4 regions of the Enterobacter sp. SA187 genome follow, and region 3 is predicted to be linked to each of the others. Evidence: predicted binding sites of a transcription regulator. Region 3 holds the regulator's gene; each other region holds the start of a gene.
The links. Region 3 encodes CRP, which controls carbon source genes, mostly activating them, when cyclic AMP is high. Its sites were predicted from a motif close to ATGTGANNNNNNTCACAT; they were not measured.
Positions count from the first base shown of each region.

Region 1: the regulator CRP is predicted to act here: its motif matches at 4,002-4,019, upstream of focA (formate transporter FocA).
Region 2: the regulator CRP is predicted to act here: its motif matches at 7,196-7,213, upstream of serC (3-phosphoserine/phosphohydroxythreonine transaminase).
Region 4: the regulator CRP is predicted to act here: its motif matches at 6,474-6,491, upstream of deoC (deoxyribose-phosphate aldolase).

Region 1 covers NZ_CP019113.1:2,776,006-2,781,245, forward strand. Annotated here, with positions in the region: gene pflA (pyruvate formate lyase 1-activating protein) at 1-562, opposite strand, end outside; gene pflB (formate C-acetyltransferase) at 752-3,034, opposite strand; gene focA (formate transporter FocA) at 3,086-3,943, opposite strand; gene ycaO (30S ribosomal protein S12 methylthiotransferase accessory factor YcaO) at 4,348-5,240, opposite strand, start outside.
Region 2 covers NZ_CP019113.1:2,781,636-2,790,202, reverse strand. Annotated here, with positions in the region: gene BMF08_RS13275 (ComEC family protein) at 1-1,305, opposite strand, end outside; gene ihfB (integration host factor subunit beta) at 1,524-1,811, opposite strand; gene rpsA (30S ribosomal protein S1) at 1,970-3,643, opposite strand; gene cmk ((d)CMP kinase) at 3,761-4,444, opposite strand; gene aroA (3-phosphoshikimate 1-carboxyvinyltransferase) at 4,653-5,936, opposite strand; gene serC (3-phosphoserine/phosphohydroxythreonine transaminase) at 6,009-7,097, opposite strand; gene BMF08_RS13245 (DUF421 domain-containing protein) at 7,259-7,951, opposite strand; gene ycaO (30S ribosomal protein S12 methylthiotransferase accessory factor YcaO) at 8,090-8,567, shown strand, end outside.
Region 3 covers NZ_CP019113.1:754,504-763,070, forward strand. Annotated here, with positions in the region: gene BMF08_RS03820 (hydrolase) at 202-1,218, shown strand; gene BMF08_RS03825 (YheU family protein) at 1,219-1,437, shown strand; gene BMF08_RS03830 (phosphoribulokinase) at 1,461-2,330, shown strand; gene BMF08_RS03835 (OsmC family protein) at 2,453-2,857, opposite strand; gene crp (cAMP-activated global transcriptional regulator CRP) at 3,163-3,795, shown strand; gene BMF08_RS03845 (YccS/YhfK family putative transporter) at 3,849-5,933, shown strand; gene argD (bifunctional acetylornithine/succinyldiaminopimelate transaminase) at 6,011-7,231, opposite strand; gene pabA (aminodeoxychorismate synthase component 2) at 7,318-7,881, opposite strand; gene BMF08_RS03860 (putative adenosine monophosphate-protein transferase Fic) at 7,993-8,567, opposite strand, start outside.
Region 4 covers NZ_CP019113.1:1,798,125-1,806,691, reverse strand. Annotated here, with positions in the region: gene BMF08_RS21145 (YtjB family periplasmic protein) at 204-851, shown strand; gene lplA (lipoate--protein ligase LplA) at 879-1,895, shown strand; gene deoD (purine-nucleoside phosphorylase) at 1,980-2,699, opposite strand; gene deoB (phosphopentomutase) at 2,813-4,036, opposite strand; gene deoA (thymidine phosphorylase) at 4,122-5,444, opposite strand; gene deoC (deoxyribose-phosphate aldolase) at 5,575-6,354, opposite strand; gene BMF08_RS08615 (YjjI family glycine radical enzyme) at 6,603-8,153, shown strand; gene BMF08_RS08610 (YjjW family glycine radical enzyme activase) at 8,125-8,567, shown strand, end outside.

The DNA.
Region 1 (5,240 bases), 2.0 Mb from region 3:
TGAATTCACCTAAGCGGTGGGCAGAATCATCATCGTCCGACCAGCCGGGCACCACCACATAGCGGATCCAGACCTTAATGTTTTTCTTCGACAGATACTGAGCAAATTCCAGCGTACGGTGATTGGAGACGCCCACCAGATTCTGGTGGATCTCATCGTTCATCTGTTTCAGATCGAGCATCACCAGGTCGGTGACTTCCAGCAGTTCATCAATGACCGGATCGTAACGACGCACAAAGCCATTGGTATCGAGGCAGGTATGAATACCTTCCTTGTGACAGGCGCGGAACCAGTCACGTACAAATTCAGCCTGGAGAATGGCCTCGCCGCCGGATGCGGTCACGCCGCCGCCTGACGCGTTCATAAAGTGGCGGTAGGTCACCACTTCTTTCATCAGCTCCTCGACGGTAATTTCTTTACCGCCGTGCGTGTCCCAGGTGTCACGGTTATGGCAGTACAGGCAGCGCATCAGGCAGCCCTGAAAGAAGGTGATAAAGCGAATGCCCGGGCCATCTACGGTGCCACAGGATTCAAAGGAGTGAATGCGACCGATCACTGACATTGCGATGTATCTCCAGGTGTAGCCCGTCCCGGGCTTGTATTGCACAGCTCAAACCGGCTGTGTTAAGTCTGTTTTGGCAATGGCCTGAAAAGACACTTGGCAAAGCAGGCTTGATGAAGAGGGGGAACTGTTAAAAAGGCCCCACATAAGTGGAGCCTTTATTGTACGCTTTTTCAGCCGGACATGAAATTACATGGTCTGGGTGAAGGTACGGGTAATAACGTCCTGCTGCTGTTCTTTCGTCAGGGAGTTAAAACGTACCGCGTAGCCGGATACACGGATGGTCAGCTGCGGATATTTTTCCGGGTTTTCCATCGCGTCGAGCAGCATTTCACGGTTCATGACGTTGACGTTCAGGTGCTGACCGCCTTCGATGGTAGACTCATGATGGAAGTAACCATCCATCAGGCCTGCCAGGTTGGTTTTACGCACTTCGTCATCTTTACCCAGCGCATTCGGTACGATAGAGAAGGTGTAAGAGATACCATCTTTAGCGTAAGCGAACGGCAGTTTTGCAACGGAAGTCAGAGAGGCAACGGCGCCTTTCTGGTCACGGCCGTGCATCGGGTTAGCACCTGGTCCAAACGGCGCGCCAGCACGACGACCATCCGGGGTGTTACCCGTTTTCTTACCATACACAACGTTAGAGGTGATGGTCAGAACAGACTGCGTCGGGATAGCGTTACGGTAGGTAGTCAGTTTCTGAATTTTCTTCATGAAACGTTCAACCAGGTCAACCGCCAGGTCATCTACGCGAGCATCGTTGTTACCAAACTGCGGGTATTCACCTTCGATTTTGAAGTCGATAGCCAGACCGTCTTCGTCACGCACCGGGGTGACTTTCGCATATTTGATTGCAGACAGGGAGTCAGCCGCAACGGACAGACCTGCGATACCACACGCCATGGTGCGGATAACGTCACGGTCGTGCAGCGCCATCAGAGAGGCTTCGTAGCTGTACTTGTCGTGCATGTAATGGATGATGTTCAGTGCGGTAACGTACTGTTTAGCCAGCCAGTCCATGAAGTGATCCATGCGATCCAGCACTTCATCGAAGTTCAGGACATCGCCTTTGATAGGTTCAGACTTCGGACCCACCTGGATTTTCATTTTTTCATCAACGCCGCCGTTGATAGCGTACAGCATGGTTTTCGCGAGGTTAGCGCGAGCGCCGAAGAACTGCATTTGCTTACCAACAACCATCGGGCTTACGCAGCAAGCGATCGCGTAGTCGTCGTTGTTGAAGTCAGGACGCATCAGGTCATCATTTTCATACTGCAGGGAGGAAGTATCGATAGACACTTTCGCTGCGTATTTTTTGAAGGCCATCGGCAGTTTTTCTGACCACAGCACGGTGATGTTTGGTTCCGGAGACGGACCCATGGTGTACAGGGTGTTCAGGAAACGGAAGCTGTTTTTGGTAACCAGAGTACGGCCATCAACGCCCATACCACCGATAGATTCAGTTGCCCAAATCGGGTCGCCGGAGAACAGTTCATCATACTCAGGGGTACGCAGGAAGCGAACCATACGCAGTTTCATGACCAGGTGGTCAATCAGTTCCTGAGCTTCTTGTTCGGTGATTTTGCCCGCTTTCAGGTCGCGCTCAAAGTACACGTCGAGGAAGGTGGAAACACGACCGAAGGACATTGCTGCGCCGTTCTGGGATTTCACAGCGGCCAGGTAGCCGAAGTAAGTCCACTGTACCGCTTCTTGCGCATTTTTTGCCGGAGCAGAAATATCGCAGCCGTATTTAGCAGCCATCTCTTTGATCTGGCCCAGAGCACGGTGCTGTTCGGCGATTTCTTCGCGCAGACGGATAGTCGCTTCCAGATCAACGCCGTTTTCCAGTTTGTCCTGCAGGGACAGGAACTGGGCGTATTTGTCTTTCATCAGGAAGTCGATGCCGTACAGCGCAACGCGACGATAGTCACCGATGATACGGCCACGGCCATAGGCGTCCGGCAGACCGGTCAGCACACCGGATTTACGGCAGTTCAGGATGTCTTTGGTGTAAACATCGAACACGCCCTGGTTATGGGTTTTACGGTATTCGGTGAAGATTTTTTTCAGCATCGGGTCCAGCTCGCGGTTATACGCTTTGCAGGAACCTTCAACCATTTTAATGCCGCCGAACGGGATGATCGCACGTTTCAGAGGCGCTTCAGTTTGCAGACCAACGATTTTCTCAAGGTTTTTGTTGATGTAGCCAGCATCATGAGAAGTAATGGTGGAGGCAATTGAGGTGTCGAAATCAACAGGTGCGTGAGTGCGGTTTTCCAGCTTCACGCCTTCCATCACTTTGTCCCAAAGCGAGGTGGTAGCTTCAGTGGCGCCGGCCAGGAAGGATTCGTCACCCTCGTAAGGCGTGTAGTTTTTCTGGATAAAGTCGCGTACGTTGACTTCGTTCTGCCAGTCACCTTTCGCAAAACCTTCCCAGGCTGTGGCTAACTTTTCATTAAGCTCGGACATATGATACCTACCTTCTTAAGTGGATTTTTTATTTACTGCCTGAGGCAACCATTAATGATGGTCGTCGCCACGCAGGTAAATGACCCAGTATGTCAACCCAACAAGTAAACCCCCGCCGATAATGTTCCCGATGGTTACCGGGATCAGGTTATCTGTTATGAAGTTCATCACTGTCAGATGAGAAAAACTTTCTGGAGTCGAACCGATCGCGGTCCAGAACTCCGGCGCTGCAAAATGACGAATTACGATACCCAGTGGGATCAAGAACATGTTTGCAATACTGTGTTCGAAGCCGCTGGCGACAAACATACCGACGGGCAGAACCATGATGAGGGCTTTATCCATCAGGCTGCGGCCGGAGTAACTCATCCATACCGCCAGACAGACCATCAGGTTTGCCAGGATCCCGAGAGCCACGGCTTCGACAAAAGTGTGATGCATTTTATGATCGGCGGTTTGCAGGAGGTTGAGTCCCCAGCCACCGTTAGCGACCATATATTCACCAGATAACCACATCAACAGTACGAATAATAGCGCACCAATCAGGTTGCCGACATAAACGTTAACCCAGTTCCGGGCGAGCTGGCCCCAAGTGATGCGTCCGCTGGCTTTCGCGACGACAATCAGTACCGTTGAAGTAAACAGGTCGGCGCCGCAGATAACGCACAGGATCAGCCCCAGAGAAAAACATATGCCGCCAATCAGTTTGGCGATACCGAACGGCATAGTCGCGGTGCCGGTCGTGGCAGTGATGTAGAACACGAAAGCGATGGAGATGAATACGCCCGCGGTGATCGCCAGATAAAAGGTGGTCAGCGGATGTTTCGTTGCTTTATAGACACCGGCTTCCTCGGCAACTTTCGCCATAGCAGCTGGTAGCAATAGATCAAAAGGGTTGTCAGCTTTCACACTAACTCTCTCTTTATTAAGTCGGCGACGAGATACTAACAAAGCATTATAGAAGAGAAATTGATGTGGATCATATCTCGCCTGGCTTATAGGCCCGTAAAGCGCATGGTTTTCCGGCAAATACGGAGTAACGTGTTGATTATCCAAATAAAAATAAATTTTAAAGTTTATTAAAAGTGTTGAAAAAAATTATATGCTCTCCCGGCTGACAGTTAATTAATATGGAGTAATGACTTAAAAAAGTAACAATTCTGCCTGGGTGTCGATAATAATATTCACCCATAATTAACTTAATTATTACATTTGCGGTTCATTACAAAATAATAAAAAAAGGGGCGATTTAATCGCCCCGTAATATAGCCTGAACCTGCGCTTACGCCTACAGGTTGTAATGTTATTTCTGCTTATTTTGTCCAGTAGGCCGCTTTCGCGCGCTGCAACTTCTCATATGCCTGTAACAGAGACTGATGCGCCGGGAAGGCGGTCAATGTGCCGTCGGCGGCCTGCAGGCCATAGAAGGGCGCTTCACCGCTCAGCGCCGCGCTGGCCGCTTCCACGGCCTCTGCGCCGTACATACGCACAAAAGCGTGCAGATATTGCAGCGGCTCGCGATCCTCTTCCTGCGTCAGCAGCAACAGCGTTTGCAGGCAGCGGTAATAGTTGGCGCGTTCCGGCGTAAAGATCGAGGCGTTGAATTCCATCGTCCATTCCGTCCAGATGAGCGCCTGCTCGGTGTCGCCACCCGCCAGCGCCAGCATCGCTTTCAGTTCGCCGATGCGCAGCGTGTACCAGCCATTATCTTTACCCGTGGCGATACCCAGCAGTTCACGCACGCGGGTGAAATCGTCATGGCCTTCTTCATCCAGCTGCGCGATCAGATTGAGATAATCTTCTTTTTCCCACGCGCTGCCCGGCAGCGCCAGCAGAGTCTCACGCAGGTGCGCGCCCATGCTGTTATTCGCCAGCCACAGATCTTCCGCCGGATAAATATCAGACATTCCCGGCACGATGATGCGGCAGGCGTACACGCTCAGGTGCTCGTAGTCGGCGATATAGACTTCTTTATCTTCCGCCTTAAAGATGGCCATCAGGGTGGCAAACTCTTCTTCGGTGGTGCCGGCAAAGCTCCAGTCCACGAACGGATAATCCGCATCCTGTTTGAACATGTCCCAGGAGATCAGACCGCTGGAATCGATAAAGTGCGTTTCGAGATTCGCATGTTCAGCCACTTCTTCATCATCAAAGGTTGGCGGCGTAAAGACGTCGAGATCTTTCAGTCCGCGTCCCTGCAACAGCT
Region 2 (8,567 bases), 2.0 Mb from region 3:
CAGCGCCGTCAGCGTGTCATCGGCTCGCGTCCAGATCCAGGCTTCCAGTCCGTTAAATGCCGTCAGATGCAGCAACATCCCTGCCAGGATCAGCGGCACACATACGAAGGTGACAAGCGGCACCGCCAGCAAATTAGCCACCAGGGATGTCAGGCTGATGCCGTGAAACAGCGCCACCTGTAACGGCAGCAGTAATAGCATCATGCCAGTTTGCAGGTGGATCAGGCTTATCATGCTGCGCAGTAATCGTCCGCCGCGAAACGCGGGCAGCGGTAGCCACTGATACCAGAAGATTAACGCCGCTACCGCGAACGCCGACAGCCACAGGCTTTCTGACAATACCGCAAGCGGATCGATAAACAGGATCGCCGCGAGACAGCAGAGCCAGACGTGCCACGCCGACCATTGCCGTCCTGAAAGCCGCAGCGCCGCCAGCACCGCAAGCGACACGACTGTGCGCAGGGCGGGCGGTTGCAGCCCGGTCAGCCAGGCATAACCTGTCGCGCATAGCAGTCCTGTTAATAAGGGCGCGCGCCAGTCGATCCAGCGGCCCGGCAGTAAGAACTGTATTCCGCGAGCTAACAGCCAGCCGAGCGTGGCCGCAAGAGCAATATGCAGTCCGGATATGGCCATCAGATGTGCAGTGCCGGTCTGACGCATAATCGCTTTCACCGGGGCATCCAGTGCTCTTCGCTCCCCCATTCCTAATGCCAGCAGCACCGCTCGCCAGCGTGCTTTTTCAAGCGTTGCGTCAAGGGAAGCCAGATACTGCGCCCGCAGGCTACAGCGGGCATCAAGCACGTTCGCCCGGGTGAAGCGGCCGGTCACGGGCTTGTGTGTGGCCAGGGCGTAGCGCTGAGTATCAAATCCCCCGTCGTTAAGCTGACCGTGAACCGGGCGCACCCTGAGGGTCATCTTCCATAATTGTCCGGCACAGGCAGGCTGCGGCAGGTATTCGCCATAAAGCATGATCCCCGGCGCAGGATACAGAGCTTTCCCGTTCAGCCTTTCTATCACGCCGCGGTGCGTAGTGACGTTATCGGTACCGGTAAGACGCACTTCCGCCTGCCGGACGCGTCCGGGCAGGTGCTCTGTCGGCCAGAGGGCTTCTTTAGCGGCAAGCATCCCCCACGCCATAAACAGCAGCCATAGCCCGATATAACCTGAGCGGCGATCGCGGCAAACGCCTGCCAAACAACCGATAAAGATCATAATGAAGATGCTGTTAAGATCCGGCAGTTTTGGCAACCACAGCAGTGGCGTTATCGCGGTCAGCAGACACAGGGCAATTCCTGGCAAATGCATCCCCACCTCCTTGTTGCAGGTAGTGTGCATAAACCAGCGTGAGATGTCGGGCAGGCGTTTGCGGATTTACGGCGAAGGCCGGGAAGATTTTATCGGTTTGCAGCAACGGCGCTTTAAAAATGCGGCGCGGGTTGCGGAGAGATGTACCAGCCATGAAAAAAGCACCTCATTGGGTGCTTTTTTCAGGTCATTAAGTTTTCGCTTATCAGCAGTAAAACTTAATTTTCATAAATGTTGGCGCGGTCACGTAATTCTTTACCCGGCTTAAAGTGTGGGACATATTTGCCTTCCAGATCCACTTTGTCGCCTGTCTTGGGGTTACGTCCGGTGCGGGGTGCACGATAGTGCAGAGAGAAACTGCCGAAACCGCGGATCTCAATGCGCTCGCCCTGTGCAAGAGTCGAGGCCATATGCTCCAGCATCTCTTTCACCGCATCTTCAACAGCCTTTGCCGGGATATGCGATTGCTGGGTGGCAAGTCTTTCGATCAATTCTGACTTGGTCATGATTCCTCCGGTTTCCTTAGTAAGGAAAATTAGCTAACAGCTTATTAAACAAGGGCGGCCGTAGCCGCCCTTTGTTATTGATTACAGGACGAATCCTGCAATCTGTCAAGCTACTCGTCATCCTTCATGCGTTAGCACAAAAGATAGAGAGTATCTGATTACTCGCCTTTAGCTGCTTTGAACGCTTCAGCCATCGCGTTGGAGAAGTTGCTTTCTTCCTGTTTGTTGTTAACAGTAGCGATTGCATCTTTCTCGTCAGCTTCGTCTTTCGCACGAACAGACAGGCTAACTACGCGGTTTTTACGGTCAACACCGGTGAATTTAGCTTCAACGTCGTCGCCTACGTTCAGAACCAGAGTTGCATCTTCAACGCGGTCACGGGACGCTTCAGAAGCGCGCAGGTAACCTTCAACGCCGTCAGCCAGTTCTACGGTTGCGCCTTTAGCGTCAACTGCAGTCACTTTACCGTTTACGATTGCGCCTTTCTTGTTCAGAGCAACGTAGTTGTTGAACGGATCTTCTGCGAGCTGTTTAACGCCCAGGGAGATACGCTCACGCTCTGCGTCAACCTGCAGAACAACGGCTGCGATTTCGTCGCCTTTTTTGTATTCACGAACTGCTTCTTCGCCTGTAACGTTCCAGGAGATGTCAGACAGGTGAACCAGGCCGTCGATGCCGCCGTCCAGGCCGATGAAGATACCGAAGTCAGTGATAGACTTGATTTTACCTTCAACACGGTCGCCTTTGTTGTGCGTCTCAGCAAACAGCTGCCATGGGTTAGATTTGCACTGCTTCAGACCCAGGGAGATACGACGACGTTCTTCGTCGATATCCAGAACCATAACTTCCACTACATCGCCAACGTTAACAACTTTGGACGGGTGGATGTTTTTGTTGGTCCAATCCATTTCGGAAACGTGAACCAGGCCTTCAACGCCTTCTTCGATTTCAACGAAGCAGCCGTAGTCGGTCAGGTTGGTCACGCGACCAGTCAGTTTGGTACCTTCCGGATAACGCTTAGCGATAGCTACCCACGGATCTTCGCCCAGCTGTTTCAGGCCCAGAGATACACGAGTACGCTCGCGGTCGAACTTCAGCACTTTAACAGTGATTTCGTCGCCAACGTTTACGATTTCGCTCGGATGCTTAACGCGTTTCCATGCCATGTCTGTGATGTGCAGCAGGCCGTCAACGCCACCCAGATCAACGAATGCACCGTAGTCAGTGAGGTTCTTAACGATACCTTTAACTTCCATGCCTTCTTGCAGGTTTTCAAGCAGCTGATCGCGCTCAGCGCTGTTCTCAGACTCGATAACCGCACGACGGGAAACAACCACGTTGTTGCGTTTCTGATCAAGCTTGATAACTTTGAACTCGAGCTCTTTGCCTTCGAGGTGCAGAGTATCGCGAACCGGACGCACGTCTACCAGGGAACCCGGCAGGAACGCACGAATACCGTTCAGCTCAACAGTGAAGCCACCTTTAACTTTGCCGTTGATAACACCAACAACAGTTTCAGCGTCTTCGTATGCTTTTTCCAGCGTGATCCAAGCTTCATGACGTTTAGCTTTCTCACGGGACAGCAGAGTTTCACCGAAGCCGTCTTCGACTGCGTCCAGCGCAACGTCAACTTCGTCACCAACCTGAATTTCCAGTTCGCCCTGGGCGTTCTTGAACTGCTCAGCCGGGATGGCGGACTCAGATTTCAGACCGGCATCAACCAGTACGATATCTTTATCGATAGCAACAACAACACCACGAACGATGGAACCCGGACGGGTTTCGATTGTTTTTAAGGATTCTTCAAATAGTTGAGCAAAAGATTCTGTCATATTGATAATCTTCAGGATTCTTCAATTTAACGTCCATCTGGCTTCATGCCGGATGGGGTTGTTTCACATGCCTGCTCACACTCCATTGCAGCAGGTACTTCGGAATTTGGTCGCTAATTAAGCGAGCGCCAGCTTTTCGCGGGCGTATTGTAGCGCTTTTTCAATCACTTGCTCAATGCTTAAACTGGTAGAATCCAGAACTAATGCATCAGCAGCCGGCACTAGCGGCGCCACTGGCCGGTTACGGTCGCGATCGTCGCGTTCCTTTATCTCGGCCAAAAGGCGTTCAAAGTTAACACTAAAGCCATTCTCCTGCAACTGTAGCATGCGGCGATGCGCACGTTCTTCCGAGGAGGCGTCGAGGAAAATCTTCACCGGCGCGTCGGGGAAAACCACCGTGCCCATGTCGCGGCCATCGGCGATAAGCCCCGGGGCATCGCGGAAGGCGCGCTGACGACGAAGCAAGGCTTCACGTACACGTGGGAACGCCGCGATTTGCGAGGCGGCGCTGGCCACTTCCTGGGTGCGGATCTCGCCGCTCACGTCTTCCCCTTCGAGGATCACTTCCAGATTGCCATTGGTAGAGACAAAGCGGACATCCAGGTGGGCTGCCAGCGGAACCAGGACATCTTCCGAGGTCACATCAACGTGGTGATGTAATGCCGCCAATGCCAGCACGCGATAAATTGCGCCTGAATCCAGCAGATGCCATTGCAATGTTTCCGCCATCGCTTTGCACAGCGTACCTTTACCTGCGCCGCTTGGCCCATCAATGGTGATTACCGGGGCAATTGCCGTCATCTTTTTCTCCTTAATAAAGGCATACCGTTAACGTGAACGCCGCGCATTATACGCTGCAACGCGAATGACCGTTACTGTCGCGTGAAAATAACCAAAAGCGTAATAACGGTGGGGAGAAGAATGGCGCAAGTATAGAGGGCTGACAGGAAGTCAGCCCGGAAAGAGACAATTTGTTACTTTTTATCCAGCGCGTCTGGATTGTCGCCCTTTACGCCAGCGTGCTGATGCGCGCTAACTGTTCGAAATAATCCGGGAAGGTTTTCGCCGTACATTTCGGATCGAGAATGGTAACCGGCGTATCGGACAGCGCCACCAGCGAGAAGCACATCGCCATGCGGTGATCGTTATAGGTGCCGATCTCGGCCAGGGTTAACGAGGCCGGAGGGGTGATGCGGATATAATCTTCGCCCTCCTCCACCTCTGCGCCTACCTTGCGCAGTTCGGTCGCCATCGCAAACAGACGGTCGGTCTCTTTTACGCGCCAGTTGTAGATGTTGCGCAGCGTCGTGGTGCCGCGGGCAAACAGCGCTGCCGTGGCGATGGTCATTGCCGCATCCGGGATATGATTCATATCCATATCCACTGCATTCAGCTCACCACGGGTGCAGGCAATGTAATCATCGCCCCATTCCACGGTCGCGCCCATTTTTTCCAGCACGTCCGCAAAACGGATATCGCCCTGCACGCTGTTGCGGCCAATGCCGGTGACTTTTACCGTCCCGCCTTTGATGGCACCCGCCGCAAGGAAATAAGAGGCAGAAGAGGCATCGCCTTCTACCAGATAATGTCCTGGCGACTGGTAGTGCTGCGCGCCGCGTACCACAAAGCGCTGATAATTCTGGTTATCCACCGTCACACCGAAGGTTTTCATCAGATGCAGGGTGATGTCGATGTACGGCTTAGATACCAGATCGCCTTTAATGGTAATAAAGGTATCCTGCGCCGCCAGCGGCGCGGTCATCAGCAGTGCGGTTAAAAACTGACTGGAGACGCTGCCGTCAACCTCAATCTCGCCGCCAGCGAAACCACCGCGTAAACGCAGCGGCGGGTAATTTTCCTGCTCCAGATAGTCGATCTGCGCGCCGCCCTGACGCAGGGCGTCCACCAGATGCCCGATAGGACGCTCTTTCATACGCGGCTCGCCGGTCAGCACCAGATCGTTGTTTCCCAGACAAAGCGCCGCCGCCAGCGGACGCATCGCCGTACCGGCGTTACCTAAAAATAACTCCAGCTTTTCAGCGGAAACTAACGGGCCGCCCGCGCCTGTCACTTCACAGCGGGTACGATCGTCGGACAGCCTGTACTGCACCCCCAACGCGCTCAGGGCATTGAGCATATGGCGAACGTCATCACTGTCCAGCAGGTTGGTCAGAACAGTGGTGCCGTGCGCCAGCGCGGCCAGCAGCAACGCGCGGTTGGAAACGCTTTTTGAACCTGGCAGATTGATGGTGCCATTAACACGCGCGATGGGTTGTAACGTCAGGGATTCCATGAAGCTTAACTCTCAAAAAAACGGAATAAAAACCCCGCAGTCAGGCTGCGGGGGTAGCGATGGGATGCGGGATTAACCGTGGCGGCGTTCGAAATCCGTCATGAAGTCGGTCAGCGCCTGAACACCTTCCAGCGGCATGGCGTTATAAATTGAGGCGCGCATACCGCCCACGACGCGGTGGCCTTTCAGCGCATGTAAACCGGCGGCGAAGGACTCTTCAAGGAACAGCTTATCAAGCTGGCTGTCGGCCAGCTGGAAAGGCACGTTCATGCGCGAGCGGTTAGCGACGGCCACATCGTTGCGGTAGAAGTCGCTGTTATCGATGACGCCGTACAGCAGGCTGGCTTTTTGCTGATTGATGTGGTCCATGGCCGTGACGCCGCCATTCTTTTTCAACCATTTGAACACCAGCCCTGACAGATACCAGGCAAAGGTCGGCGGAGTGTTAAACATGGAGTCGTTATCGTTTAACACGGTGTAATCGAGGATCGAGGGACAGGCGGGATGCGCTTTGCCGAGCAGATCTTCACGTACGATCACCAGCGTCAGTCCGGCCGGGCCGATATTTTTCTGCGCGCCGGCGTAAATTACGCCGAAGCGGCTGACATCCAGCGGCGAGGACAGAATGGTCGAGGATAAATCCGCCGTTACCACGACGTCGCGCCCGAAATCCGGAGTCTCATGAATGGCGATACCGTCGATGGTTTCGTTCGGGCAATAATGCATATAGGCGGCGTTATCACTGAGCTGCCATTCACGCATCGGCTTCACAGCACGCAGACCGTCAACGGTAGTTTTAGCGTCAATGACGTTTGGGGTGCAGTATTTTTTCGCCTCTTTTACCGCGCTTGCCGCCCAGTAACCGGCATCAACATAATCGGCAGTGGTTTTATCGCCGAGGATATTCAGCGGGATACCGGCGAACTGACCGCGACCGCCGCCGTGACAGAATAAAACTTTATAGTTTGAGGGGATGTCCAGCAGATCGCGAAAATCCTGTTCTGCTTCTTCTGCCACCTGAATAAATTCTTTTCCACGGTGGCTGATTTCCATTACCGATGTGCCAAGACCGTTCCAGTCGCACAACTCCTGTTGCGCCTGTTTAAGCACCTCTGCCGGTAAAACCGCCGGACCTGAACTGAAATTAAACACCTGAGCCATTTCCCCTCACCATGCTGATAGCAATAAGTTATTCCTGTGACATCGGTTTTACCATTCAGTGACGGGTGTCGCAACGGGTAATGGCGCACAGCCCGGAATTGTGGGCGTTATCACATAGCACAATGTCCGGACTTGCTGATTTCTTATGGAGAAAAACGCTGTCAGGTAATGCGTAGCGCGCGGCTCGCTTTTGACCATTCGGGATGGGCGCAGCGCGGGCAGAGCATCCGCTGACCCGCCTTCATTCTTATGACCTCACTGCACCTTATGCAGGCGTAATCATCTTCTTCAGGAATAGTCGTGAAACGCGGGCTCCATTCCGGCGGCAATATACTCAGACCCGGACGGACTTCATTATCAGGATAATAATAGAGGCTGATCTGGCCATTGGTTTCCATGATCGCCAGTTTGACCTGCCCCAGCTGTTCGACGCCGTTAACCCGCAGCTCCATAAAAAATTCAAATTCGGTGAGGTTTTCTTTTTGCAGTTTTTCCCACGCCAGCTCGCCTTCTTCGATGACGATCACCGCCTTACCTTCAAAAAGATCTTCCAGTTTTTCACTGTGAGCCATCAACCACATCACCAGCCGGTAAAGCACCGCCAGGGTAAGAAATACGATGAATACGGGCAGCATAGGGACATCGTCGTAAAACGCCACATCCCCCGCAGCCGATCCCAATGTCAGAATTATCAGCACTTCAAACAGCGACATCTGCCGTACGCCACGGCGACCTGCCAGCTTAAGAAATATAAAAACCAGCACAAAAGTATAAAGACTACGCAGCGCGACTTCGCCCAAAAACTCCAGCGGCACTTTATCCAGCATCATACGTTGCAGATCAAACGCTTTCATTTTATTCATCCTGAACAGTATGTTAGTGAGTATAAGCATAGTGGGAAGTTTTATTTTTGCCGCCCGGCTTACTTCGATAGCGCCTGTCACGCAAAACCCGTATCATTGCGCGCTTTCCGTACGAATAAAGTGAAGACAATGACGCAAACATTTATCCCCGGCAAAGATGCCGCTCTGGAAGATTCCATCGCCCGCTTCCAGCAAAAACTGCTCGATCTCGGCTTCGATATAGAAGAAGCCTCCTGGCTGAATCCGGTTCCGAACGTCTGGTCTGTGCACATCCGGGATAAAGCCTGCTCACTGTGCTTTACCAACGGCAAAGGCGCGACCAAAAAGGCGGCGCTGGCTTCCGCGCTGGGCGAATATTTCGAACGCCTCTCCACCAACTATTTCTTTGCCGATTTCTGGCTGGGCGATGCCATCGCCAATGGCCCGTTCGTTCATTACCCTAACGAAAAATGGTTCCCGCTGCCGGAAGACGACGAACTGCCGAAAGGCATTCTTGATGAGCGTCTGCGCGCGTTCTACGATCCGGAAAACGAACTGACCGCCAGCATGCTGATTGATTTGCAGTCCGGCAATGAAGAGCGTGGGATCTGCGGCCTGCCTTTCACCC
Region 3 (8,567 bases):
AGTCATCAATTAAGCCCTGTGCTTAATCATTAGCCTGAGAGTAATAATCAAAGTGACAATCTGTGATGGAGATCAGGAAAAGCAACGCAAAAAGTATCTATGGCAGGCAACGCATCAGGGCCGGAAACGCAATTTCATCCGCAGCAGCGGGGTTTAACAGGTATAGTAGTCGGCAGACTTTTAAGAACACATCGCACGATTATGGCTCAAATAACGCCCTTAGAGATCCCGGATACTGCCGCTGACAGCCTTGCATTTCGCCCACTGGCCGGCGCAGCCAATCCCCACCTGCAAACCATGCTGCCGCGCCTCATTCGCCGTCGGCTCCAGTTCACGCCCCAGTGGCAGCGCCTTGAGCTGCCGGATGGCGATTTTGTCGATCTCGCCTGGAGCGAAGATCCGCATGTGGCCAAACATAAGCCCAGGCTGGTGGTGTTTCACGGTCTGGAAGGCAGCCTGCACAGCCCGTACGCCCACGGTTTGATCAACGCCGCCCGCGCGCGCGGCTGGCTCGGCGTGGTGATGCACTTTCGCGGCTGTAGTGGCGAACCCAATCGTCTGAAGCGCATTTACCACTCCGGGGAAACGGAAGACGGCACCTGGTTTTTACACTGGTTACAGCGTGAGTTTGGCGCAGCGCCCACGGCAGCGGTGGGTTTTTCCCTCGGCGGTAATATGCTCGGCTGTCTGCTGGGCAAAAATGAACCCGATCTGCCGCTCAATGCTGCGGTGATCGTATCGGCTCCGCTGGTGCTGGAAGCCTGTAGCTATCATATGGATAAAGGCTTTTCGCGCTTTTATCAGCACTATTTGCTGAACCTGTTAAAGGGCAACGCGATGCGCAAGCTGAAGGCGTATCCGGATTCACTGCCGGTTGATCTTACCCGCCTGCGTCGTATGCGCCGCATCCGGGATTTTGACGATCTGATCACCGCCCGTATCCACGGCTTTACCGACGCCATCGACTATTATCGTCAGTGCAGCGCCATGCCGGTGTTGCCGAAGATTCGCAAGCCGACGCTTATCATTCATGCCAAAGACGATCCGTTTATGGATCATAATGTTATTCCGGCGGCGGGTTATTTACCGCCCAACGTGGAGTATCAGTTGACGGAACACGGCGGGCACGTGGGCTTTGTGGGCGGGACGCTGCGCCGCCCGGAAATGTGGCTGGAAAAGCGCATTCCCGACTGGCTGACAACATATCTGGAGGCGTAAATGATTATCCCCTGGCAGGATCTGGCAACAGAGACGCTCGACAGCCTGATCGAGAGCTTTGTCTTGCGTGAAGGCACCGATTATGGTGAACATGAGCGTTCACTTGAACAAAAGGTCGCCGACGTTAAGCGCCAGCTGCAAACCGGAGAAGCGGTGCTGGTGTGGTCTGAACTGCATGAAACGGTGAACATCATGCCGAAGAAGCAGTTTCGCGAATAAAACCAGTTTTAGGGAGCGTTGCTATGTCTGCCAAACATCCGGTGATTGCCGTAACGGGTTCCAGCGGAGCCGGAACCACCACCACCAGCCTCGCGTTTCGTAAGATTTTCGCGCAACTGGATCTGCGCGCCGCAGAAGTGGAAGGCGACAGCTTTCACCGTTACACGCGCCCGGAAATGGACATGGCGATCCGTAAAGCGCGCGATGCCGGACGGCATATCAGCTATTTCGGCCCGGAAGCAAATGACTTCGGGCTGCTGGAGCAGACGTTTATCGAGTACGGGCTGACCGGCACCGGCCAGTCACGTAAATATCTCCATACCTACGATGAGGCAGTGCCGTGGAATCAGGTGCCGGGCACCTTCACACCGTGGCAACCGTTGCCTGAACCTACCGACGTGCTGTTTTATGAAGGGCTGCACGGCGGCGTGGTGACGCCACAGCAGGACGTGTCGCGCCATGTGGATCTGCTGGTCGGCGTGGTGCCGATCATTAACCTGGAGTGGATCCAGAAGCTGGTGCGCGATACCAGCGAGCGCGGGCATTCACGGGAAACGGTGATGGATTCGGTGGTGCGGTCGATGGAAGACTACATCAACTTTATTACGCCGCAGTTTTCCCGCACGCACATTAACTTCCAGCGCGTGCCGACCGTGGATACTTCCAACCCCTTCGCCGCGAAAGCGATCCCGTCGCTGGACGAAAGCTTTGTGGTGATCCATTTCCGTAATCTGGAAGGCATCGATTTTCCCTGGCTGCTGGCGATGTTGCAGGGCTCATTCATTTCCCACATCAATACATTAGTGGTGCCGGGCGGAAAAATGGGGCTGGCGATGGAGCTGATCATGCTGCCGCTGGTGCAGCGGCTGATGGAAGGCAAGAAAATCGAGTGATTTTTTGTGCCGGATGGCGGCGTGAACGCCTTATCCGGCCTACAGATTAAGCTTTTGTAGGCCGGATAAGCGTAGCGCCATCCGGCAGGGTTAGCGCAGCGCCACCTGACGTGCACCAAAAATCACCCCTCAATCACCTCAAACGAATGGGTGATAGTGGCGGCTTTTTCCAGCATCAGCGCCACCGAACAATACTTCTCTGCCGACAGATCCACCGCGCGGGCTACCGCCGCTTCTTTCAGCGCTTTGCCGGTGACGATAAAGTGCAGATTGATGTGCGTGAACAGACGCGGCGCCTCTTCACGGCGCTCGGAGGTCAGTTTGACTTCGCAATCCGTCACATCGTGACGCCCTTTTTGCAGAATGGATACCACGTCAATGGCGCTGCATCCCCCGGCGGCCATCAACACCATCTCCATCGGGCTTGGCGCTTTATCGCCTGAGTTGCCGTCCATCAGGATCTGGTGGCCTGAAGCAGACTCGCCCAGGAACGTTAAACCTTCTACCCATTTGACTCTTGCTTGCATTTTATTCGCTCCGGCGCGGTAAATTTCCCTTCAGATTACGCGCACATAACAATTCTCGCAACGGAAGGCGACCTGCATCATGCTGAAGCGAGACACCAGGAGACACACAGCAAAAGCTATGCTAAAACATTCTGGCTGCTACAGTGATACATTGACGTTGCACATGTATGCAGACGACATCAAACATTAAAGGCTGGATTTTCGAACGGCCACTTCCCGGGAACAGGGAAGCATATGATTGCAACCCCAGAGGCAGAGTGTTCATCCTGGCTCTGGAGCCAGCTTATAACAGAGGATAACCGCGCATGGTGCTTGGCAAACCGCAAACAGACCCGACTCTCGAATGGTTCTTGTCTCATTGCCATATTCATAAGTACCCGTCGAAGAGCACGCTGATTCACCAGGGTGAAAAAGCGGAAACGTTGTATTACATCGTTAAAGGCTCAGTGGCAGTGCTCATCAAGGATGAAGAAGGTAAAGAGATGATCCTCTCTTACCTCAACCAGGGAGATTTTATCGGTGAACTGGGCCTGTTTGAAGAAGGTCAGGAGCGCAGTGCCTGGGTACGTGCTAAAACCGCTTGTGAAGTGGCAGAAATCTCGTACAAAAAATTCCGTCAGCTTATCCAGGTGAACCCGGATATTCTGATGCGCCTGTCTTCCCAGATGGCGCGCCGCCTGCAGGTGACGTCCGAGAAAGTGGGTAACCTCGCCTTCCTCGACGTGACTGGCCGCATCGCGCAGACGCTGCTGAACCTGGCCAAACAGCCGGACGCCATGACCCACCCGGACGGTATGCAAATTAAAATTACCCGTCAGGAGATCGGTCAGATCGTTGGCTGCTCCCGTGAAACCGTCGGTCGCATTCTGAAGATGCTGGAAGATCAAAACCTGATCTCTGCGCACGGTAAAACCATCGTGGTTTACGGAACCCGCTAAGCCCCTCAAACGGCGTATTGCATCTGCGAGACGCCGTTTTTGTTTGCATTCTCATGTGGCGCAGGCTGATCTATCACCCGGAAATTAACTACGCCCTGCGACAAACGCTGGTGTTGTGTCTCCCTGTGGCCATCGGCCTCGCCTTCGGGCACCTGCAACAGGGGCTGCTGTTCTCTCTCGTTCCTGCCTGCTGCAACATTGCCGGGCTCGATACCCCCCATAAACGCTTTTTCAAACGCCTGATCGTGGGCGGCTCGCTGTTTGCGGGCTGTAGCCTGGCGGTGCAGCTATTGCTGGCGGAGAACATCGCCCTGCCGCTGATCCTCGGCGGGCTGGCGCTGCTGCTTGGCGTCACGGCAGAGATCAGCGCCCTGCACGCGCGCCTGCTGCCGGCGTCGCTTATCGCCGCCATCTTTACCTTAAGCCTTGCCGGAAATATGCCGGTATGGGAGCCGCTGCTGATTTATGCCTCCGGCACGCTGTGGTACGGGCTGTTTAACTGGCTGTGGTTCTGGATGTGGCGCGAACAGCCGCTGCGCGAATCCTTAAGCCTGCTCTACCGCCAGCTGGCGGAGTACTGCGAAGCTAAATACAGTCTGCTGACCCAGCATGCGGATCCGGAAAAAGCCCTGCCGCCGCTGCTGGCGCGTCAGCAGAAAGCCGTGGATCTGATCAGCCAGTGTTACCAGCAAATGCACATGCTCGCCGCTAATCAGCATAACGATTACAAGCGCCTGCTGCGGGCGTTTCAGGTGGCGCTGGACCTGCAGGAGCATATTTCCGTCAGCCTGCATCAGCCCCAGGAAGTGCAAAAACTGGTGGAGCAGAGTCACGCCGAAGCGGTGATCCGCTGGAACGCGCAGGTGGTCGCCGCCCGGCTGCGGGTGCTGGCGGACGACATTCTCTATCACCGTTTTCCTGTGCGCTTTAATATGGATAAGCAGGTCGGCGCGCTGGAAAAAATCGCCCGTCAGCATCCGGATAACCCGGTCGGCCAGTTCTGCGCCTGGCACTTCAGCCGTATCGCCAGAGTACTGCGCACCCAGCGCCCGCTGTATGTGCGCGATCTGATGGAGGATAAACAGCGCCGCCAGCCGCTGATCCCGGCGCTCAAAAGCTATCTGTCGTTTAAATCCCCGGCGCTGCGCAATGCGGCGCGCATTGCCGTGATGCTCGCCATCGCCAGCCTGATGGGGATCGCGCTGCATCTGCCCAAGCCCTACTGGATCCTGATGACGGTACTGCTGGTGACGCAAAACGGCTACGGCGCAACGCGGGTGCGTATTCAGCACCGGGCGGCGGGGACTATGGCGGGGCTGATTATTGCCGGTATCACGCTGCACTTTCACGTGCCGGAAGGCTATACGCTGCTCGGTATGCTGGTGGTGACGCTGATTAGCTATCTGATCATCCGCAAGAATTATGGCTGGGCGACGGTGGGCTTCACCATCACCGCGGTGTATTCGTTACAGCTGCTGACGCTGAGCGGCGACCAGTTTATCGTCGCCAGGCTTATCGATACGCTGATTGGCTGTCTGATCGCCTTTGGCGGCATGGTCTGGCTGTGGCCGCAGTGGCAGAGCGGGCTGTTGCGGCAGAACGCCCACGACGCGCTGGAGGCGGACCAGGAGGCCATCCGCCTGATCCTCAGCGACGATCCGCAGCCCACGCCGCTGGCGTACCAGCGCATGCGCGTCAATCAGGCACACAATACGCTGTTTAACTCGCTCAATCAGGCAATGCAGGAGCCGGGCTTTAACACTCATTACCTGGAAGATATGAAACTCTGGGTGACGCACAGCCAGTTTATCGTCGAGCACATTAACGCGATGACCACCCTGGCGCGCGAGCACACCATGCTGACGCCGGATCTGGCGCAACGTTATCTGGAATCCTGTGAAATTGCGCTTCAGCGTTGCCAGCAGCGCCTGGAATATGACGGGCCGGCAGGGTCGGGGGATGCCAATATTCTGGAAGCGCCGGAGACCTTAACCCAGGGCCCGATGAGCACGCTGGAACAGCATCTGCAACGTGTTATCGGGCATCTGAACACCATGCACACCATTTCGTCGGTGGCATGGCGTCAGCGCCCGCATCACGGCATCTGGCTGATGCGGACAGGAAAGCGGAAGCATTAGAAATTTGCCGGGTGGCGCTTTCGCTTACCCGGCCTACGAGCCTAAGTCTGCAAGCACAGCGCCGCCGGGCAACAGGGTTAACCGTGGACGATTTTCGCGACGGCCTGCGCAAAACGTGCCATGCCCTCGTCGATGTCGCTCTCTTCCACCACCAGCGACGGCGCAAAACGCATCACGTCCGGCCCGGCGTTCAGCACCATCACCCCTTCGCTGGCGGCCGCATACAGGAAATCACGGGCGCGACCACGGTATTGCGGCTTCAGTTCTGCGCCAATCAGCAGACCCATACCGCGAATATCGCTGAACAGGTCATACTGCTCATCGATCTGTTGAAGATGTTTAACAAAGCGCTGGCGTTTTTCGTTCACCCCCTGCAACACTTCCGGCGTATTGATAATATCGAAGGCCGCGCCCGCTACCGCGCAGGCCAGCGGGTTGCCGCCGTAGGTGGATCCATGGGAGCCAACATGAAACGCGCTGGCGATCTCCTGGGTGGTCAGCATGGCGCTGACCGGGAAGCCGCCGCCCAGCGCTTTGGCGCTGGTGAGAATATCCGGCGTCACGCCGTAGTGCATATAGGCAAAGAGTTCACCGCTGCGGCCCATGCCGCACTGCACTTCATCAAATACCAGCAGCGCCTGATGTTCATCGCACAGCTCGCGCAGCCCTTGCAGAAATTCCGGAGTCGCCGCCGTAACGCCGCCCTCGCCCTGGATCGGCTCCACGACGACCGCGCAGGTGTGATCGTCCATCACCGCTTTGACCGCGTGCAGATCGTTAAAGGGCACATGGATGATGTCCGCCGGTTTCGGCCCGAAGCCATCGGAATATTTCGGCTGTCCGCCCACCGACACGGTAAACAGCGACCGTCCATGGAAAGCATTGTGGAAGGCGATGATTTTCGTTTTATAGGGGCTGTGACGGGTGGAGGCGTAGTAGCGCGCCAGTTTGAAGGCCGTTTCATTAGCTTCGGTGCCGGAGTTCATAAAGAGCACGCGCTCGGCAAAGGTGGCCTCAATCATTTTACGGCCCAGGCGCAGGGCCGGTTCGTTGGTAAAGACGTTGCTGGTGTGCCACAGGGTTTCCCCCTGGGTTTTTAACGCCTCAACCAGCGCCGGATGGCAATGACCGAGCGCCGTAACGGCAATACCGCCCGCAAAATCAACGTACTCTTTACCCTGCTGATCCCACACGCGGCTGCCCTTCCCTTTTACCGGAATGAATTCAGCAGGTGCATAAATCGGCAGAATTACTTCGTCAAATGTTGCGCGCGTAATTGCGTTTTGTTCAGTTGCCATGTCACGCCCATCCGTTTTGTGCTGTATTAATTATGAAAATATAAGCACAAAATATGCATAAAAAATCACAACAAGGCAACAAAAAATCATCGCGACAGGAAATTAGCCAGCAGTTCATGCCCCTGTTCGCTGAGGATGCTTTCCGGATGAAACTGCACGCCTTCCAGATCCCACTCCCGGTGGCGGATGCCCATTATTTCCTGCGTATCGCTCCAGGCGGTGACGTCAAAGCAGTCGGGCAGCGAGGCGGGTTCGATCACCAGCGAATGATAGCGGGTAACGGTTAACGGATTATTCAGCCCCTGAAACACGCCCTTCCCCGTATGGGTGACCGGCGAGGTTTTGCCGTGCATCACTTTTTGCGCCCGCACAATGCGCGCGCCAAACACCTGCGCAATCGCCTGATGTCCCAGACACACGCCCAGCACCGGCAGCTTGCCGGCGTAATGGCGGATCACCTCCAGCGACACGCCAGATTCGTCCGGCGTACAGGGACCGGGGGAGATCACGATTTTGTCCGGTGACAGGCTGTCGATATCGGCAAGGCTAATAACGTCATTGCGCCTGACTTCCACCTGCGCGCCCAGCTCGCAAAAGTACTGGTAGAGGTTCCAGGTAAAAGAGTCGTAGTTGTCGATAAGCAGGATCATGGTGCGGGATCTTTCAGTCAAAAAATGCGATGGGGGTAGTGTACCTGTTTTATTGCCCGGCGGCGCAGGCTTGCCGGGCCTGCAAAAAATACCGATCCGCCGGGCGTTGGCTTACTCTGCCTCTTTCGCTTCACTGACCACCTTGCTAAAGATTTTGGTCAGTGCAGAGAGATCGCCCATTGCGCCGCTCTGATTCGCCTGGCTCCAGGCATCCGGCTTGATGCCGCGCCAGTCCAGCATGTAACCGGCGTGGATCGCCAACTGCTCGAAGAAAATACGCTGGGCAATACCGTTGCCGATGCGGAACGGGTGCAGCACGTTGATTTCGCAATAATAGTGCGCAAGGCGTTCGGTGAAAGCGTCTTTCTCAAGACCCTGCAACCAGTTTTCCACTTCCAGCTCCTGCATCAGGGCGTTGCCCTCTTTTTCGATGTAATCGAAATGGCAGAAACGCGTGTCGCCCTGATAGATGTCCACTTCGCGAATATCGCCCGCCCAGTCAAAAATATCCTGATACAGATGGCGGTGAATGGCGCACAGGTGCGGCAGGCCGGGGGTATCCGTGCCTAACGGCAGGGTGGCGGCGCGCAGCGCGGTAAACTGATACGCCGCTTCTTCCAGACGCTGTGTCTGACGAATGCCGAGCTTATTGCGCATCACATTGAGGCCGGGGTAAAGATAGGGAT
Region 4 (8,567 bases), 1.0 Mb from region 3:
ATATCCGCTTCTCGCTCATCCCGGACAACATTTAAGCAATCCCCCTCACCTTGCCCTCCTCCCAACCCCATGCAACAATCGTAACGACCTTTGTCATTACACAAGGGTTTATCATGGGTAGCATCACCCGGTGCATCGACCATGCATTCAAAGCGCGGACCGTTATGCCGCAGCGGAAGCGTAAAATTTTCAACAGGTAGACTATGGCTCGCGCAAAATTAAAATTCCGGCTGCATCGCGCCGTGATTGTCCTGATCTGTCTCGCCCTTCTGGTGGCGCTGATGCAGGGGGCCAGCTGGTTCAGCCAGAGCCACCAGCGGGCGCGCAATCCGCAGCTGGAGGAGCTGGCCCGCACGCTGGCGCGTCAGGTGACGCTGAATCTCGCGCCGCTGATGCGCAGTGAAACGCCGGACGAAAAACGTATCGGCCAGATCCTGCGTCAGTTAACCGACGAAAGCCGCATTCTGGATGCGGGCGTCTATGACGAACAGGGCGATCTGGTGGTCCGCGCGGGCGAAAGCGTCGATGTACGCGACCGGCTGGCGCTGGATGGCAAAAAAGCGGGCGGCTATTTTAACCAGCAAATTGTCGAACCGGTGCCGGGTAAAAATGGCCCGCTGGGCTATCTGCGCCTGACGCTGGATACCCATACGCTGGCGACCGAAGCGAAACAGGTGGATAACACCACCAATATTTTACGCCTGATGCTGCTGCTCTCCCTCGCCATCGGCGTGGTGCTGACCCGCACCCTGTTGCAGGGTAAACGCACCCGCTGGCAGCAATCCCCCTTCCTGCTGACGGCCAGCAAGTCGGTGCCGGAAGAAGAAGAGCGTGATAAAAAGGAACCCTGACGGGACACCGTATAAAGGAGACTGGCTATGTCCACCCTGCGTTTATTGATTTCTGACTCTTACGATCCCTGGTTTAACCTGGCGGTGGAAGAGTGCATTTTCCGCCAGATGCCCGCCACCCAGCGCGTGCTGTTCCTGTGGCGCAATGCGGATACCGTGGTCATTGGCCGGGCGCAGAATCCGTGGAAAGAGTGTAATACCCGGCGTATGGAAGAGGATCATGTGCGCCTTGCCCGTCGCAGCAGCGGCGGCGGCGCGGTGTTTCACGATCTGGGTAATACCTGCTTTACCTTTATGGCGGGTAAGCCGGAATACGATAAAAGCATTTCCACGGCCATCGTTTTAAACGCGCTGCGATCCCTTGGCGCGACGGCGGAAGCCTCCGGGCGTAACGATCTGGTGGTGAAAACCCCGGACGGCGACCGTAAAGTGTCCGGCTCCGCCTACCGGGAGACGCCGGATCGTGGTTTTCATCACGGCACGCTGCTGCTGAATGCCGATCTCAGCCGTCTGGCGAATTACCTGAACCCGGACAAGAAAAAGCTTCAGGCGAAAGGCATTACCTCGGTGCGCGGGCGGGTGGCGAACCTTGTCGATCTGCTGCCCGGCATCACCCATGAGGCGATCTGCGAAGCTGTCACCCGCGCCTTTTTTGAGCACTACGGTGAAAGCGTGGACGCGGAGATCATCTCTCCGGACAAGACGCCGGATCTGCCGAACTTCGCGGAAACCTTTGCCCGCCAGAGCAGTTGGGAATGGAACTTTGGCCAGGCCCCGGCCTTCAGCCATTTGCTGGACGAGCGCTTTACCTGGGGCGGCGTGGAGCTGCATTTCGACGTGGAAAAAGGCCATATCACCCGCACGCAGGTGTTCACCGACAGCCTGAACCCCGCGCCGTTAGAGGCGCTGGCGACACGTTTGCAGGGCTGTCTGTATCGCGCCGATCGGCTGCAACAGGTGTGTGAGATGTTGATTGCGGACTATCCTGAGCAGGAAAAAGAACTGCGGGAGTTGTCGGCGTGGATTGCCGGGGCAGTGCGCTAATAAAAAGCCCGCTTGCGATACGCTTAGCGGGCCTGGTAAACCGTAGGCCGGGTCAGGCGAAGCCGCCACCCGGCACAACAGATCTTACTCTTTATCGCCCAGCAGAACGGATTCCAGCGCGATTTTGATCATGTCGTTGAAGGTGGTCTGACGCTCAGCGGCAGTGGTCTGCTCGTGCGTACGGATATGGTCGGACACGGTGCAGATGGTCAGCGCTTTCGCACCGAATTCCGCCGCCACGCCGTAGATACCCGCGGCTTCCATTTCCACGCCCAGAATGCCGTATTTTTCCATCACGTCGAACATGGACGGATCCGGGGTGTAGAACAGATCGGCGGAGAAGATGTTACCAACGCGCGCATCAACACCCAGCGCTTTAGCCGCGTCAACCGCGTTACGCACCATGTCGAAGTCCGCGATGGCCGCGAAGTCGTGATCTTTAAAACGCAGACGGTTCACTTTGGAATCGGTGCAGGCACCCATACCAATTACCACGTCACGCAGTTTTACGTCGGCACGTACCGCACCGCAGGAGCCGACGCGGATGATTTTCTTCACGCCGAAATCGGTGATCAGCTCTTTGGTGTAAATGGAGCAGGACGGGATACCCATGCCGTGACCCATTACGGAAATTTTGCGGCCTTTATAAGTACCGGTGTAGCCCAGCATGCCGCGCACGTTATTCACTTCACGCGCGTCTTCCAGGAAGGTTTCCGCGATGTGCTTGGCACGCAGCGGATCGCCCGGCATCAGCACAACGTCAGCGAAATCACCCATTTCTGCATTAATGTGTGGGGTAGCCATCTTTCATTCCTTTTTAAAATTTTGCCGGGTGGCGGCTGCGCCTTACCCGGCCTACATAACTACAAACGCTTCCTCGTAGGCCGGATAAGCGTAGCGCCATCCGGCAACGGGTATCAGAACATGGCTTTGCCATATTCCATATCGGACGTGCCAAAGTATTTCGCCAGCGTCTGACCGATGTCCGCGAAGGTCTCACGGTGACCGAGCGAGCCCGGTTTCACTTTCGGGCCGTAGATCAGTACCGGAATGTGTTCGCGGGTGTGATCGGTGCCTTTCCAGGTCGGATCGCAGCCGTGGTCAGCGGTGAAGATAATAATGTCATCTTCGCCCACCAGCTCCAGCAGTTCCGGCATACGGCGGTCGAACAGCTCAAGACCACCGGCATAGCCTGCCACGTCGCGGCGATGGCCCCAGGAAGAGTCAAAATCGACAAAGTTGGTAAACACGATAGTGTTGTCCCCTGCCTCTTTCATCTCTTTAACGGTGGCGTCAAACAGCGCATCCAGACCGGTCGCTTTCACTTTTTTGGTGATGCCGACGTTGGCATAAATATCCGCGATTTTACCCACGGAAACCACCTGGCCGTTCTTCTCTTCAACCAGCTTTTTCAGGATGGTTGGCGCCGGTGGCTCTACCGCCAGGTCGTGACGGTTACCGGTACGCTGGAAGTTGCCCGGCTTGTCGCCGATAAACGGACGTGCGATCACGCGGCCAATGTTGTAGCCGCCTTCGGTCAGCTCTTCACGGGCGATTTCGCACAGCTCATACAGCTTATCCAGGCCAAAGGTCTCTTCGTGACAGGCGATCTGGAACACTGAGTCGGCAGAGGTATAGAAAATCGGTTTCCCGGTTTTCATATGCTCTTCGCCGAGCTGGTCGAGGATCACCGTACCGGAGGAGTGGCAGTTACCGAGGTAACCCGGCAGGTTTGCGCGTTCCACCAGCTTGTCGAGCAGCTCCTGCGGGAAGCTGTTGGTCTCGTTGCTGAAATAGCCCCAGTCGAACAGCACAGGCACACCGGCGATTTCCCAGTGTCCCGACGGCGTGTCTTTCCCGGAGGAGAGTTCATGCGCCCAGGCATACGCGCCGATCACTTCCGCGTTGCCGTCCAGACCCGCCGCAATCTTGCCGGTGGAACCTTCGTGGGCTTTCGCCAGACCCAGACGGGTCAGGTTAGGCAGATTAAGCGGACCCTGACGACCCTGGTCAGCTTCACCTTTTGCGCAGGCTTCTGCGATGTGGCCAAGTGTGTCTGAACCTACGTCGCCAAAGCGCTCCGCATCTTCAGTCGCACCGATGCCGAATGAGTCCAGCACCATTATAAATGCACGTTTCATAGTTTCTCCGTACCTTGCGCGCTGTAAAAAAGCGATCAGATCAGTATACCCGAACTCTTCCTGTAACGGGAAGCTCGCCGGGCGGTTATTCAGTAATTCTGCGATATACCACCGGGGTTTCCGCCGGTGCGCGGTCATCGATGCGGATAGCGGCTTTCACCGCGCGGGCCGCTTCCTGCCAGCTGTTTTCGTCTCTGGCATGAATGACCGCCAGCGGACGCTGACCGTCCACGCTGTCGCCCAGTCGGGCCATATCGGTAAAGCCGACGCTGTAATCAATGGCGTCAGAGGCCTGACGGCGACCGCCGCCCATCGATACCACCGCCATGCCGAGGGCGCGGGTGTCCATGTCTGACACGAAGCCTTCGTTATCAGCATAAACCGCTTTGGTCAGCGTTGCCGTCGGCAGGTACTTGTCGTAGTTTTCAACAAAATCGGTCGGGCCTTTCTGGGCTGCAACCATACGACCAAAGATTTCCGCCGCTTTGCCGTTGTCGAGCACGTTTTGCAGCATGGCACGGGCGCTGGCGTCATCTTTCGCCAGCTTGCCGGAAATGAGCATTTCCACGCACAGCGCGGTGGTCACTTCCAGCAGGCGCGGGTTGCGGTATTCGCCGGTGAGGAACTGCACGGCTTCGCGCACTTCCACGGCATTACCGGCGCTGGAGGCCAGCACCTGATTCATGTCCGTCAGCAGCGCAGTGGTGCGAACGCCCGCACCGTTCGCCACGCCAACAATCGCCTGCGCCAGTTCCGCAGAGAGTTCGTAGGTTGGCATAAAGGCGCCGCTGCCGACCTTCACGTCCATCACCAGCGCATCCAGACCTTCCGCCAGTTTTTTGGCGAGGATCGAGGCGGTGATCAGCGGGATGGAGTCCACCGTGGCGGTAATGTCACGGGTGGCATAAAAACGTTTATCCGCCGGTGCCAGCGAGCTGGTCTGGCCGATGATTGCCACGCCCACGTCTTTGATGATCTCGCGGAAGCGTTGATCGTTCGGGAAAATATCGAAGCCCGGAATGGCTTCCAGCTTGTCGAGGGTGCCGCCGGTATGCCCCAGGCCGCGCCCGGAAATCATCGGAATGTATCCGCCGCAGGCGGCGACCATCGGCCCCAGCATCAGCGAGGTGACATCGCCCACGCCGCCGGTGGAGTGTTTATCTACAATCGGGCCGTTAAGGTTGAGGCTTTTCCACTCCAGCACGCTGCCGGAATCACGCATCGCCATGGTGAGCGAGACGCGCTCTTCAATCGCCATGTCATGGAAGAAAATGGTCATTGCCAGCGCCGCAATCTGGCCTTCGGAAACGGTATTGTCACGAATGCCGTTAATAAAAAAGCGGATCTCTTCATCGCTTAATGCGATGCCGTCACGTTTTTTGCGGATAATTTCTTGAGCGAGAAACAAGGGAACCCCCTGAGGAAAAAGAGTCGAAGGCCAGTCTGTAGGCCGGGTAAGCAACGCGCCACCCGGCGTTACGATGACATGCCGGGTGGCGGTGATGCCTTACCCGGCCTGTGGTCTGGCAAATAACTACTTAATACGCGCTTGCGCTTTTACCGTCGCCGTGGCCCAGCGCTTTCAGCAGGCTTGCCAGCAGGCTGGACGCGCCGAAACGGTAGTGACGGGAATCAGCCCAGTCAGCGCCAAACAGCTCGTCGGCGATAGCCAGAAACTGCGCGGCATCTTCAGCCGTACGCACGCCGCCCGCCGGTTTGAAGCCAACGGTTTTTTCCACGCCCATATCACGGATCACTTCCATCATAATGCGCGCGCTTTCCGGCGTGGCATTGACCGGCACTTTACCGGTGGAGGTTTTGATAAAGTCAGCGCCCGCTTTGATGGCGATTTCAGACGCTTTACGGATCAGGGCTTCTTCTTTCAGCTCACCGGTTTCGATGATCACTTTCAGCAGCACGTTCGCTGCGGCACAGGCGTCTTTACAGGCTTTCACCAGGTCAAAACCGACCTGCTCGTTACCGGCGATCAGCGCGCGGTACGGGAAAACCACGTCCACTTCATCCGCACCATAGGCGATGGCGGCGCGGGTTTCGGCCAGCGCGATCTCAATGTCATCGTTACCGTGCGGGAAGTTGGTCACGGTGGCGATGCGCACGTCAGGCGTGCCCTGCTCGTTCAGCGTCTTACGCGCAATCGGGATAAAGCGCGGATAGATGCAAACCGCGGCGGTGTTGCCAACCGGGGTTTTCGCCTGGTGACACAGGGCGATCACTTTCGCATCGGTGTCATCGTCGTTCAGGGTGGTCAGATCCATCAGTTTCAACGCGCGCAGGCTGCTTGCGGTTAAATCAGTCATAACATTCTCCGGTTAACATTTATTCCGGCGGGTGTGTGAGTATTCTAACATTCACCCGCCACGACACTTCGACATTCATCACAGTTAATGAAAACGACATTCACATTTGCATAACTGATATGAGATTCAGATCAACTTTTTCAGCACCAGGGCCAGGGTTTTTCCGCTGCGCACCCATCAGGATCAAAAGACGTGCATCCGGCATTTCTTACACTGCCCGCCTCACTCAAGGAACCCGAGGAAAGCCCATGCCCGCGTCTGCGCCCCAAACGATGCTGCAACGTTGCCAGCAAATTGTGACAAGCCCTGTACTCTCATCCGCACAAAAGCGACATTTTCTGGCGCTGGAGGCGGAAAACGCTCTGCCTTATCCCGCCTTACCCCAGGCCGCGCGTGCGGCGCTGGATGACGGCGTGATATGCGATATGTTCGAGGGCAACGCGCCTTACAAACCGCGCTATGTGCTGCCCGATTACGCGAAATTTCTGGCGCAGGGTTCGGAATGGCTGAAGCTGGAACCGGCAAAAGATTTCGACGATGCGCTGTCGATGCTCACCATTCTTTATCACCATGTGCCGTCGGTCACTTCGATGCCGGTGTTCCTCGGCCACCTTGATGCCCTGCTGCAACCTTATGTTAGAATTCTAACACAAGACGAAATCGATAGTCGCATAAAACGTTTCTGGCGCTATCTGGATCGCACCCTGCCGGATGCCTTTATGCATGCCAATATCGGCCCGCAGGATACGCCGGTCACCCGCGCCATTTTACGCGCTGACGCAGAGTTAAAGCAGGTTTCGCCGAATCTGACCTTTATTTATGATCCTGAAATTACCCCCGAGTCACTGCTGCTGAAGGTGGCGGAAAACATCTGTGAGTGCAGTAAACCGCATATTTCCAACGGCCCGGTAAATGATAGAATTTTCACAAAAGGCGGCTACGGCGTTGTCAGCTGTTACAACTCGCTGCCGCTGGCGGGGGGCGGCAGCACGCTGGTCAGGCTAAACCTGAAGGCCGTTGCCGAACGCAGCGCGTCAGTGGACGACTTTTTTAATCGCACGCTGGCGCACTACTGCGCACAGCAGATCGCCATTATTGATGCGCGCTGCGACTTCCTTTATCAGCAGTCCCGTTTCTTTGAGCATAGCTTCCTGGTAAAAGAGGGGCTGATCGATCCACAACGTTTTGTGCCGATGTTCGGCATCTACGGCCTTGCGGAAGCGGTGAACACCCTGAGTGAGAAAAGCGGTAGCGCGGGCCGCTACGGGCAGGACGAGGCGGCGAATCAACTGGCTTACCGCATCAGCGAACATCTGGCGGATTTTGTCGCCCGCACGCCGGTGAAGCACGGCTGGCAGCAGCGCGCCATGCTGCATGCGCAGTCCGGCATCAGCAGCGATACCCTCACCACGCCGGGGGCGCGCCTGCCGTACGGCGAAGAGCCGGATCCCATCACCCATTTGCAGACCGTCGCGCCGCATCATGCCTGGTACGCGGCGGGCATCAGCGACATTTTAACCCTCGACGAAACCATCAAACGCAACCCGCAGGCGGTGATGCAACTCTGTCTCGGGGCTTTCAGCCTCGGGATGCGGGAGTTCACTGCCAACGTCAGCGGCAACGACCTGGTGCGCGTTACCGGCTATATGGTGCGACTGTCGGATCTGGAAAAATTCCGCGCGGAAGGATCGCGCACCAATACCACCTGGCTGGGTGAAGAAGCCGCGCGCAATACGCGCATGCTGGAACGTCAACCCCGCGTGGTCAGCCATGAACAGCAGATGCGCTTTAGTCAGTAAGCTGATCCCTTTCTCCTGCGTCGACGGGCCGGGCAGCCGGCTGGCGCTGTTTTTACAGGGCTGCTCCATGCGCTGTAAAAACTGCCATAACCCCTGGACCATGGGGCGCTGCAACCACTGCGGCGACTGCGTGCCGCACTGCCCACATCAGGCGCTGTCGATAATTAACGGGCAGGTGACATGGTATGAAGCCGTCTGTCAGCAGTGCGACACCTGCTTACGGCGCTGCCCGCAACGGGCGACGCCGATGGCGCAGCGCATGAGCGTGGCGGAGGTTATCGCGCAGATCAAAAAAGTGCGCGCATTTATCGGCGGTATTACCGTCAGCGGCGGCGAGGCCACCACGCAACTGCCCTTTTTACTGCAACTCTTTGCGGCCATAAAAGCCGATCCCGCGCTGTCAACGCTGAGCTG